2 regions of the Streptomyces sp. NPDC053560 genome follow, and region 1 is predicted to be linked to the other one. Evidence: riboswitches for the same ligand, from Rfam matches in the RefSeq annotation. Region 1 holds a riboswitch; the other holds the start of a gene.
The links. Region 1 has a riboswitch for thiamine pyrophosphate ahead of thiM (hydroxyethylthiazole kinase). Riboswitches for the same ligand answer to the same signal wherever they lie in the genome.
Positions count from the first base shown of each region.

Region 2: linked by a shared signal. The riboswitch ahead of ACIGQF_RS17475 (thiamine ABC transporter substrate binding subunit) and the one ahead of thiM (hydroxyethylthiazole kinase) in region 1 are both predicted to bind thiamine pyrophosphate.

Region 1 covers NZ_JBITXI010000009.1:101,212-107,148, forward strand. The annotation lists gene ACIGQF_RS22360 (HelD family protein) at 1-2,020, opposite strand, end outside; gene ACIGQF_RS22365 (purine-cytosine permease family protein) at 2,222-3,586, opposite strand; TPP riboswitch at 3,649-3,744, shown strand; gene thiM (hydroxyethylthiazole kinase) at 3,748-4,584, shown strand; gene thiE (thiamine phosphate synthase) at 4,581-5,267, shown strand; gene ACIGQF_RS22380 (DedA family protein) at 5,314-5,937, opposite strand, start outside.
Region 2 covers NZ_JBITXI010000006.1:449,896-455,832, forward strand. The annotation lists gene ACIGQF_RS17460 (hypothetical protein) at 613-999, shown strand; gene ACIGQF_RS17465 (PadR family transcriptional regulator) at 1,624-1,977, opposite strand; gene rlmN (23S rRNA (adenine(2503)-C(2))-methyltransferase RlmN) at 2,161-3,267, shown strand; TPP riboswitch at 3,426-3,545, shown strand; gene ACIGQF_RS17475 (thiamine ABC transporter substrate binding subunit) at 3,630-4,706, shown strand; gene ACIGQF_RS17480 (ABC transporter permease) at 4,829-5,937, shown strand, end outside.

The DNA of each region.
Region 1 (5,937 bases):
GCACGGCGGCCAGCAGCGCTTCATGGTGGTGGCGCTGGGCGATGACCGCGAGGCGGCCCTCGCTGCCGGTCTCCCGGGCGACCGCCTCGGCGACCGCGCGCGGCAGGTCGTCGGTGCGGTGGGACCAGGGCGGTACGCCGGTGGAGCGGACCGAGCGCGGCGGTTCGAAGGCCTCGGCCGTCGGCGTACCGGCGTAGGCCGCCCGGAGCGCCGCCGCCGCGACCTCCATGATCTCGGCGGGGGTGCGGTAGTTGACGCCGAGGCGCACGTGCTCCCAGCGGTCGCCGACGTACGGCGTGAGGATGGACTCCCACGTGCCGCAGCTGCCGGGCTCGGCGGTCTGCGCCGGGTCGCCGACCAGTGTCATCGAGCGGGTCGGGCAGCGGCGCATCAGCAGCCGCCACATCATGGCGGACAGCTCCTGCGCCTCGTCGACGATGATGTGGCCGAAGGCCCAGGTGCGGTCGGCGGCGGCGCGCTCGGCCGCGGTGCGGTGGTCGGCCTCCTCCTGCCGGTCGGCGAGCAACTCGGCGTCGATGAGGTCCTGGACGCCCAGTACCTCCGAATCCTCGTCGTCCTTGCCCTCGAACTCGTGCGTGCGTGAGGCGTACGCGAGGTCGATCACGCCCTGTGCGTAGGCGATGCGCTCCTGGCGCTCGGCCTCGGCGGCGGCCTGCGCGGCCGAGTCGTCGTCACCGAGCAGCTCGGCGGCCTCGTCCAGCAGCGGGATGTCGGCGGCGGTCCACTCACCGCCGGAGCGCCGGATCGCGGCCGCGTCGGCCTCGGGGAGGTGCACCGGGTCGGCGAGGAAGTCCGCGACCAACTGCTGCGGGGTGAGGACGGGCCAGAGGTCGGCGATGACGGCGTGCACCTCGGCGCTGGCCGCGACGGCCTTGCCGAGCTGGGCGATGTCGTCGGGCCCGAGGAAGTTGGGGCCGCCGTACGGGTCGGCGCCGAGCCGGTCGGCGAGCTGGGCGGTCAGCGCGTCGATGATGCGGAAGGCGAAGTGCGCGCGTGCGAGGTTGTGCGGCAGCCTGGTCTCGCGCGCCTGGTGGCGGGCCTCCAGGACGATGTCCGCGTCCAGCAGCAGATCGCCGTCCTCGTGCGGGACGATCGTGTCCGGCTCGGGCAGCCGCTGGCGGTCGCGTACGTACGCGGCCAGTGCGTCGGCCATCGCGGAACCGCCCTTGACCGCGGCGGCCCGGGGCGTGTCGGTGCCGGTGGCGGTGACGCCGGGGAAGAGTTCGCCGGGCGAGGCGAGCAGCACGCCGGTCTCGCCGAGCGCGGGCAGCACCTCACCGATGTAGCCGAGGAACGCCGGGTTGGGGCCGACGATGAGGACCGCGCGCCGGGCGAGCACTTCGCGGTGGGCGTAGAGCAGGTACGCGGCGCGGTGCAGGGCGACGACGGTCTTGCCGGTGCCGGGGCCGCCCTCGACGACCATGACGCCGCGGTGCGGGGCGCGGATGATGCGGTCCTGCTCGGCCTGGATGGTCTGCACGATGTCGTGCATGCGGCCGGTGCGGGCCGCGTCCAGCGCCGCGAGCAGCACGGTGTCGGCGTCGGTGCCCTCGTGGCCGGTGCGCACCGTGTCGGCGAGGTCCATCAGCTCGTCGTGCAGGGCGGTGACGCGGCGGCCCTCGGTGGAGATGTGGCGCCGGCGGCGCAGCCCCATCGGGGTGTGGCCTGTGGCGAGGTAGAAGGGCCGCGCGACGTCGGCGCGCCAGTCGATGACCAGCGGCGTGTGCTCGGCGTCGTCGCGCCGGATGCCGATCCGGCCGATGTGGTGGTCGCTGCCGTCGCGGAAGGAGAGCCGGCCGAAGCACAGGCCGTGCTCGCCCGCGTCGAGGGCGGCGAGCACACCGGCCTGCTCGGCGACGGTCACGTCACGCTCCAGCCGCGCCTGCATCGTGCCGGCGTCGGCGACCGCGAGGGCGCCCTGGACAGCGGCGCCCGCGCCGGCCCGCAGCTCGCCGAGGCGCTCGTAGAGCATGTCGATGAATTCCTGCTCGCGGCGCATCTCCTCGTCGGCGGCCCGGTCCGGCCCCACGCCCGATTCCCCGCCCGGCACCTGGATTGACAATTCGACTCCCGCCTGGTTAAGATGACTCCAGTTAGCTTCGCCCTGCCTGAATTATTTCTCGGCATGCGAATCTCCCAATATACGCGGAAGTCCACCCCGGCCGCCAATGCGACCGGGGTTTGTTGTGTCCGGAAGCGGTCAGTCGCGGCGCAGCCGAAGCGGCGCGTAGACCGCCACGGAGACGACGAAGGCCACGTAGTACGCCAGGTCCGCGCCGTGCAGCGCCTCGGCGACCGGGCCGACGTACAGCGAGGTGTTCATGAAGGGCACCGCGACGGCGAACGCACCGGCGAAGGCGAGCGCCGCCGGCCACCACGGCCGCGGCCGGGCGAATTCCTCGTGCACCTCGACGGGCCGGCCGCCACGCTCCCTCGCGCGGGCGAGCCAGTCGACCACGACGACGCCGATGAAGCCGGGAATCCAGTAACCGACGAAGAGCAGCACGTTCTGGAAACGGGCGGTGGTGTCGGCGGCGTGCATCCACAGCACGAGCAGGAAACCGAGCACGGCGGCGACGGCCGCGGCGAGCGGCCGGGGAATGCGCACGCCCGCCGTCTGCAGAGCGAGGGAACCGCTGTAGTCGTTCATGGCGTTGCTGCACACCGCGGACGCGGCGATGGCCAGCAGTCCGAAGGCGCCGAGCGCCCCGCCGCCGAGCAGTTCGTGCACGCCCGCCGCCGTCTGGTCGGTGAACAGGCCCGCGGCCCACAGGCCGAGCGTCTGCACCCAGAGGTACGCGGCGGCCATGCCGAACAGCGCGTACCAGAACATCCGCTGCCGGGACGCCGAGCGCGGCAGGTAGCGGCTGAAGTCCGAGGCGTACGGCGCCCAGGAGATCGCCAGGCTCAGCGCGACGGTGGTGGTCAGCAAGAACGCGCCGGCCCGGTCGGCGCCGTGCGCGCTGGCGGCCGACGGCAGCGGAACACCGTTGAGAAGCTTGACGCTGAGGGCGAGGAAGGCCGCGCCCAGCACGAAGGTCATCACGGTCTGGAGGCGGTGGATGGCCTCGTACCCGAGGACGCCGACGACGCCCTGGAGCAGCAGCACCGTCAGCGCGCCCAGCCAGAACGGCCAGCCCACCAGCCGGGCCAGCGCGTCCCCGCCGAACAGTCCGATCAGCGCGTCCCAGGCGATGGAGGACAGCCACTGAAGGACGCCGGGCAGCACCACACCGCGGCCGAACGCCAGCCGGGAGAGCGGGAGTTGGCCGGTTCCGGTGAGACTCCCCCACGTGCCGAGGTACGCGGACGGGGCGGCGCCGAGCAGCGTGCCGAGCGCCATCGCGGCGAACGCCGTCCAGAAGTCGAGCCCGAGGCCGATGCCGACGGTGCCGGTGAACACGCCGGTCATGGTCAGGTTGGGCGCGAACCACACGGTGAAGAGACGGCCGGGCCGGCCGTAGCGGTTGCTCTCCGGCACCGGGCCGATGCCGTGCTTCTCGACGGACAGGTCACCGGCGCCGGCGGGCATGCGCCCGTCGAAGACGGGCCTCTCGATGGTCATGGGGATTCCAGAGGTCGGGGTTCCCGATCGGGAACGGGGTGGTGCGGGTAGCATGGTGAGGCACACGAGACACGGGGTGCCCCATCTCAAGGGCTGAGATCACACCCGTCGAACCTGATCTGGATCGCACCAGCGAAGGGATGTCACGGAGGAATGCCCCTATGACGCGTCCGCCCGACGACCTGCTCGCCTTCACCCGGCAGGCCCTCAACCGCGTACGCCATGAAACACCACTGGTCCAGTGCCTCACCAACCAGGTGGTCGCCAACTTCACGGCGAACGTCCTGCTCGCACTGGGCGCGGCCCCGGCGATGGTGGACATCCCCGAGGAGGCCGGCCCGTTCGCCGGCGCCGCCTCCGGGGTCCTGGTCAATGTGGGCACCCCGCACGCCGAGCAGCGCGCGGCCATGACCGAGGCGGTCGCCGGAGCGGCAGCGGCGGGCACGCCCTGGGTGCTGGACCCGGTCGCGGTCGGCTCGCTGCCCGTGCGGACCGCGCTGGCGCGCGAACTCGTCACCCAGGGCCCGGCCGTCATCCGCGGCAACGCCTCGGAGATCATCGCGGTCGCCGGAACGGGCGGCGGCGGGCGCGGCGTGGACGCCACCGACGAGGTCGAGTCGGCGGCCGCCGCCGCGGGTGAGCTGGCCCGCGCCACGGGTGCCGTGGTCGCGGTCTCCGGCCCCGTCGACCTGCTCACCGACGGCGAGCGGGCCGTACGCGTCGCCAACGGGGACCCGCTGCTGACGCGGGTGACCGGCGGCGGCTGCGCGCTGGGCGCGGTGCTCGCGGCGTTCGCGCCGCCGACCACACCGGAGGGCGCGGCGCAGGCCGACCGGCTCGCCGCCGCGACCGCCGCCGTGGCGGTCTACACCGTGGCCGCCGAGGTCGCGGCGGAGCGCAGCGCCGGACCCGGCAGCTTCGCGGCCGCCTTCCTGGACGCGCTGTACGGCCTGGACGAGGACACGCTCGGCAAGCGGGCGGCGATCTCGTGGGCGTGAACGGCACTCCCCCGGACGGCACTCCGGGCACACACCCGGACCTCTCCGTGTACCTGGTCACCGACGCGGCACAGGCCGCGGCGTGCGGCCGGGACGTACCGGGCACGGTCGCCGAGGCCGTGGCGGGCGGCGTCACCGCCGTGCAGGTGCGCGAGAAGGACACCGCCGCACGGGACTTCCTGGAGACGGTGGTGCGGATCGCCGCGGTGCTGCCGGAGCGGGTCGCGCTGTTCGTCAACGACCGGGTGGACGTGTTCCTCGCGGCGCGTGCGGCCGGGGCACGGGTGACCGGGGTCCATGTCGGCCAGTCCGACCTGCCGGTGGCCGCCGTCCGCTCGCTCGTCGGGCCGGACGCGGTGATCGGGCTGAGCGCCGCGGCGGAGGAGGAACTGCGGGCCGCCGCCAAGGAGCCGGCCCGGGTCGACTACGTCGGCATCGGCGCGCTGCACGCGACCCGTACCAAGGCGGACGCGCCGCCGGAGCTGGGCGTCGAGGGCTTCGGCCGGCTGGCGCTGCCCACCCCTCTCCCGGCGGTGGCGATCGGCGGGGTGACGGTGGCGGACATGCCGCTGCTGCGGGCCGCGGGCGCGGCGGGCGGCGCTGTCGTCTCGGGCATCTGCGCCGCCGCCGAGCCGCGGGCCGCGGCGCGCGCGTACGCGCAGGCCTGGGCCGGTACGGCCTGACGGGCGGGGCGGAGTCTCCCCCGCGCACCCGCCCGTACCGCACACCTCAGCTCGGCCGGTCCGCCCGTACCGCCTTCGGGCCGTCCGCCGGGAGCGTGCCCTCGGCGGTGGTGACGCCCTCGGCGGTAGTGACGGCGACGACGGTCGTGGGACCGCCGGCGCCCCGGCGTCGGGCGACCAGCCGGCGGGCGGCCTCCAGCAGCCCGACGATGACCAGGGCCAGCGCGAAGGCGAGCAGCAGTCCCTTCACCGGGTCCTCGGCGAAGGCCGCGCCGCCGAGGTACCCGATGGCCGTGCTGAGGACCGCCCACAGTGCGGCGCCGGCCGCGTCCAGCAGCACGAAACGGCGGAACGGGAACCGCAGGCTGCCGGTGGACAGGGCGGACGCCACCCGCCCGCCGGGCAGGAAGCGGCCCGCGACCACCAGCGACGTGGCGTGCCGCCCGACCATGGCACGCCCCCATGCGTACCGTTGCCGTCCCTTCTCGCCGCGGAGCAGCCGGCCGATCGCCTTCGGGCCGGCCCAGCGGCCGATGCCGTGGCCGAGGCAGTCGCCGCCCAGCGCGCCCAGCGCGGCGACCACGGCCAGCAGCGCGAGCTGCGGGAGGTCGGGGCCGATCAGCACGGCCACCGTCACCACGGTCGTCTCGCTCGGCATGAACGGCAGCAG
Region 2 (5,937 bases), on a different contig from region 1:
TGCCCCACAAATTGGTGGCCGAACAGCAGTGATTAGCGGCGATTTTCAGCCATTTAATTGAGCCGTGGAACTGCCCTCGACTCAGAGATTCCGCCAGCTCAACAGTGGGTCAAGTTGTGATTCACGCACGTTTACCGAGGTCATGCGCGTCTCTTAAAAGTGTTGCGCGTGCACCTCTAATGTGTAATACTCTCAAGTTTTGCCTGCCGGAAGGCATCTTTGTGCATGAGGGAGAAACTTCGATGCTGCTAGCTTGCTCAAACCACAGCAGGGCGCCTCGTTCGCAACTCCTACATCACTGACGAGGACGCCCCGCTGATCCAACTAGTGACTACTCGACAGGCGATAACTGCATGCACCAGTCGCGTTTAGAAGCGCACAGCGATGAAAGCAAGATCTGTGCACACGTCACCATGTGCCAGGGTACTCCGAGCGCGGGGTACAGCTCACCCGCCCTCGCATGGTTTCTGGCTCTCGTGGGAGCACTCGGCACTATTGCAGCCTTGATCACGGCGATCAAAAGCTAGTCCGGCCGTGCGCCTAAGCGGCGCTCTGATGCGCCTATGACGCTACCTGCATATGCCACAGCCATCCCCAGTAACTTCCCCTGCCATGAAGGGTTTCGGGAAATACTGGGGATGGGCCGTCTTCGCGGTGCTCATCGCGGCGTGGCTGACCTCTGTCTTCGGCCCTGGAGTGCTGTTGGCTCTCTCTGCGGTGAGCATGACGTACTTCTTCTTCAATGCGCCAGCATGGTGTGGCGCCGTGGGGCGAGACGGGCCATGCAGGAACAACAGCAAGGGAGTGTTGATGGGGTGTCACCTACGTCAGCACAAGTGGCAGAAGCTCAAGATGGTCGTCGTCAGGCACCGGTGGCGACAGCTCGCGAGAGACCTTTTCCCGAACGCGACGACAGCCCTGGCAACGGTAGGCGGCATTGCCGCAGTGCTGTCGGGCATCGCCTCTGCTCTCCAGCCGATCTGGGGCAAGGGCTGGTAGAGAGCGTGCCCCGCGCGTGCCCCACACTGCGGGGAACCACCACCACGGGGAGTAGAGGGCCCTGACAGGCGCCGAGAAAGAGGGAGGCCCCCGGCCAGATTCCCTGGTCAGGGGCCCTCTAAGTGCGGAGACTGTGGGATTTGAACCCACGGTGGCGTTGCCGCCACGACAGTTTTCGAGATCGTTGGCCGACCGCTGTGGTGTAGATCCAGTGCTGTGACCGTCAGCCGACGGATGCTTCGAGGCGTCGCTGAGTCGAGATGCGGTGGATGCGGCACCGCCCCCACGGGCGCAGGGACTTCCGCCGGCAGCAGTGACCGGTACGGAGCACTGCTCCGCAGTAGCGCCAGGCGATCAGCGGGTTCCCGCGAGAGTGCGGGACTCGCTGTAGTTGATTCCGCAGCCTCCGCGCCGGGAGGAGAAGCCCTAGGGCCGTGATCAGCTTGAATAGCTTGCCGGGGCGTTCTTCCAGGATCGCCAGCCACTCTTCTTCGTAACGCTCGACGGCGGTCGGATCGCCGAGGCTATGTGCGGCCCATCGGACCACCTTGCGAGCAGCCCAAGGCGCTACCTCCGTCCCCTCGGCCACGAGCATGCTGACCAATGTGGAAACGACCAGTTCGATCACTGAGCACACCCCGGTTGCCGCAGGAACCCGAGAGCAGGCCTCCCTAGGCGCTTCGGGGCGGGAGCGGGAAGGCCGCCGCGCCTCTCAATGAGGAGCTGTCGCGCGTTCGACAGCCCTTCCGGGGACAGCTCGTAGAAGCGGCGACGAGGTCGCCCAGGGGTGGGGTGCTCTGCCTCCCAGTGACTCTCTAGCCAACCAGCCTGCTCCATGCGGGCCAAGATCGGATAAACGCTTCCGGTTGCCTTACCTGCCGCCTGGGCCACCGCGAAGCCATGAAGCTCATCCTGAGCTTCCAAGAACGCCTCCAGCACGTCGAGCGTCGCTGACGTGATACGGAAAGGTGTCTCCATGCCGCTAACTCTATATATGAAGCGCTACGGCGGATGGGCGTTTTCGAAAAATGGCCCTTCGGCCCTGGGCCGTCCCTGGGCCGTGCGAGGGCGGCCAACGACGACAGGTGACGCCCGAGGGTGACGGCCCCCACCCCGCTCTCACCTGGGTCGGGCTAGTTGATCTGCCACACTGGATGGACCATGCCTGCACCTGGAGAACTTACTTTTGTCGCGCCGCGGGGGGCCAAGAAGCCGCCGCGGCATCTTGCCGATCTCACGCCTGCTGAGCGCAAGGAGGCCGTGGCGGCGATCGGGGAGAAGCCGTTCCGCGCCAAGCAGCTTTCGCAGCACTACTTCGCGCGGTACGCGCACGACCCGGAGCAGTGGACAGACATCCCGGCCGCCGCGCGGGAGAAGCTCGCGGCCGAGATGCTGCCGGAGCTGATGAGTGTGGTGCGGCACATCTCGTGCGACGACGACCAGACCCGGAAGACGCTGTGGAAGCTCTTCGACGGGACGCTGGTCGAGTCGGTGCTGATGCGGTACCCGGACCGCGTCACGATGTGCATCTCCTCGCAGGCCGGGTGCGGCATGAACTGCCCGTTCTGCGCGACGGGGCAGGCGGGGCTGGACCGGAACCTCTCGACGGCCGAGATCGTTCATCAGATCGTCGATGGGATGCGGGCGCTCCGGGACGGGGAGATCCCTGGCGGGCCGGCGCGGCTGTCGAACATCGTTTTTATGGGCATGGGCGAGCCGCTCGCCAACTACAACCGGGTGACGGGGGCCATCCGGCGGCTGACCGACCCCGAGCCGGACGGGCTGGGGCTGTCGCAGCGGGGGATCACCGTGTCCACGGTGGGGCTGGTGCCGGCGATGCTGCGCTTCGCCGACGAGGGCTTCAAGTGCCGGCTGGCGGTCTCGCTGCACGCGCCGGACGACGAGCTGCGGGACACGCTCGTGCCGGTGAACACGCGCTGGAAGGTGCGTGAGGTGCTGGACGCGGCGTGGACGTACGCGGAGAAGTCCGGGCGCCGTATCTCGATCGAGTACGCACTGATCCGGGACATCAATGACCAGGCGTGGCGGGGTGACCTGCTCGGGCGGCTGCTCAAGGGGAAGCGGGTGCATGTGAACCTGATTCCGCTGAACCCCACCCCCGGCTCGAAGTGGACCGCCTCCCGGCCCGAGGACGAGAAGGCGTTCGTCGAGGCGATCGCGGCGCACGGCGTGCCGGTGACGGTGCGCGACACCCGTGGGCAGGAGATCGACGGCGCGTGCGGCCAGCTCGCGGCCTCGGAGCGCTGACGGGCCAGCTCTGACGAACCAAGGGGCGCTCCGGGCGGAGTGCTGAGAACCCCGAGATCAGGGCGCTGAGGGCACCGAGGGCAGCACGTGGGCCCTCGGAAGGGCGGCGGCGCGCTGGTACCGTGGCGTCGAACGTTCGTACATCACCCATAACGCACACCATCCGACAGGGGAGCGCCACAGCGCTGAGAGTGCGAGCAGTGAAGCCGATGCCGCTGCCGCAGACCCTTGAACCTCGCCCGGGTCATTCCGGGTAGGAAGTTCGGTCTCCTCATGCTGTTGCGCCCCGCCCGCGGCTCCGGTCCACCGGACGCCGGGGGCGGGGCCGCGTCTCTTCCTGGCCAGCCAGGAGGAATGAACCAGTGAGCACCATCAGGAACGCCGTGGCGGCGGCCGTCGCCGTCGCGGTGGGCGGTACGGCGCTGGCCGGCTGCGGTACGTCCGGCGGCGGGTCGGCCGACAGCAAGACCGTCAAGCTCGTCTCGCACGACTCCTTCGCCGTCTCGAAGTCCGTGCTGGCCGAGTTCGAGCGGCGCAGCGGCTACAAGGTGCAGATGGTCAAGGGCGGGGACGCCGGGAAGGCCGTCAATCAGGCGGTGCTGACCAAGGGCAACCCGCAGGGCGATGTCTTCTTCGGCATCGACAACACGCTGCTCTCGCGCGGGCTGGACGAGGGGCTGTTCACGCCGTACAAGGCCAAGGGGCTGGCCGGGGTGCCGGAGAAGCTGCAGCTGGACAGGGCGCAGCACCGCGTGACGCCCGTCGACTACGGCGACACCTGCGTGAACTACGACAAGGCGTACTTCAAGAAGCACCGGATCGCGCCGCCGAAGACCTTCGACGACCTCCTCAAGCCCGAGTACAAGGGGCTGCTGGTCACCGAGAACCCGGCCACGTCGTCGCCGGGGCTGGCCTTCCAGCTCGGGACCGTCGCGGAGTACGGCAAGGCCGGCTGGCAGGACTACTGGAAGAAGCTCAAGGCCAACGGCGTCGAGGCCGTCGACGGCTGGGAACAGGCGTACTACGAGCGGTTCTCCGGATCCGGGGGCGGTGGCGGCAAGGGCGACAAGCCGCTGGTCGTCTCGTACGCCTCCAGCCCGCCGGCCGAGGTGATGGACAAGAAGCCGGCCCCGAAGGAGGCGCCGACCGGCGTCGCCACCGGTACCTGCTTCCGGCAGATCGAGTTCGCCGGACTGCTGAAGGGCGCGGCGAACGAGAAGGGCGGCAAGGCGCTGCTGGACTTCCTGATCAGCAAGGAGTTCCAGGAGGACATGCCGCTGCAGATGTTCGTGAACCCGGCCGTCGAGGGTGCGAAGGTGCCCGAACTGTTCACCGGGTACGGGCAGAAGATCGACGACCCGAAGACGGTGGCGCCCGACGAGATCAGCAAGAACCGCGAACAGTGGATCAAGCAGTGGTCGTCGCTCGTCCTGAAGTGACGGAGGGGGAACCCGAAGTGACGCCGGGAGAAAGCGAAGTGACGGCGGGGGAGGGTGAAGCGGCCGGTGCGCCGGCCGCCCGTGCCACGGACCGTCGTGCCGCGGCGGCCCGGCTCGCGCTGATGGCGCTGCCGGCCGCCTTCTTCGTCCTCTTCTTCGCCTACCCCGTCGTCACGATCGTCGGGCGGGGGCTGCGGGAGGGCGGCAGCTGGCAGTGGGGGCGGGCGGCGGACGTGCTCGGCGACCCCGACCTGCTGCACGTGCTGTGGTTCACCGTCTGGCAGGCGGCGGCTTCCACGGCACTCACGCTGCTGATCGCGCTCCCCGGCGCGTACGTGTTCGCACGCTTCGAGTTCCCCGGAAAGAGGCTGCTGCGGGCGGTCGTCACCGTGCCGTTCGTGCTGCCCACCGTCGTCGTCGGCTCCGCCTTCCTCGCGCTCGTCGGCCGCGGCGGGCTCCTGGACGACCTCTGGGGCGTACGGCTGGACACCTCGGTCTGGGCGATCCTGCTCGCGCACGTCTTCTTCAACTACGCGGTCGTCGTACGGACCGTCGGCGGGCTCTGGGGAGCGCTGGACCCGCGGCAGGAAGAGGCAGCGCGGGTGCTGGGCGCCGGGCGGTTCGCGGCCTGGCGGCAGGTGACCCTGCCCGCGCTCGCGCCCGCCGTGGCCGCCGCTGCGCTGATGGTCTTCCTCTTCACCTTCACCTCGTTCGGCATCGTGCAGATCCTCGGGGGGCCGCGCTACGCCACCCTCGAAGTGGAGATCTACCGGCAGACCGCCGACTTCCTGGACCTGCCGACCGCAGCGGTGCTCACCCTGCTGCAGTTCGCCGCGGTCCTCGCCCTTCTCGGGCTGCACGCGTGGACGGCCCGGCGCCGCGAGAGCGCGCTGAGGCTCGTGGACGCGGCGCGCACGGCGCGCCGGCCGCGCGGGGCCGGGCAGTGGGCGCTGCTGTGGAGCACGCTCGCGGTGATCGTCGTCCTGCTGGTGCTGCCGCTGGCCGTACTGGTCGAGCGGTCCTTCGCCGGACCCGACGGCCACGGCCTGGCCTTCTACCGGGCGCTGCAGGCCGCGGCCGGCGCCGACTCGACGTTCACCGTGCCGCCGCTGACGGCCCTGTGGAACTCGCTGGCGTACGGGGTGGCCGCGACCGCGATCGCCGTCGCCGTCGGCGGCCTGGCCGCGGCGGCGCTGGCACGGCGGGGCGGCGGCCGGCTCGTCCGCGGCTT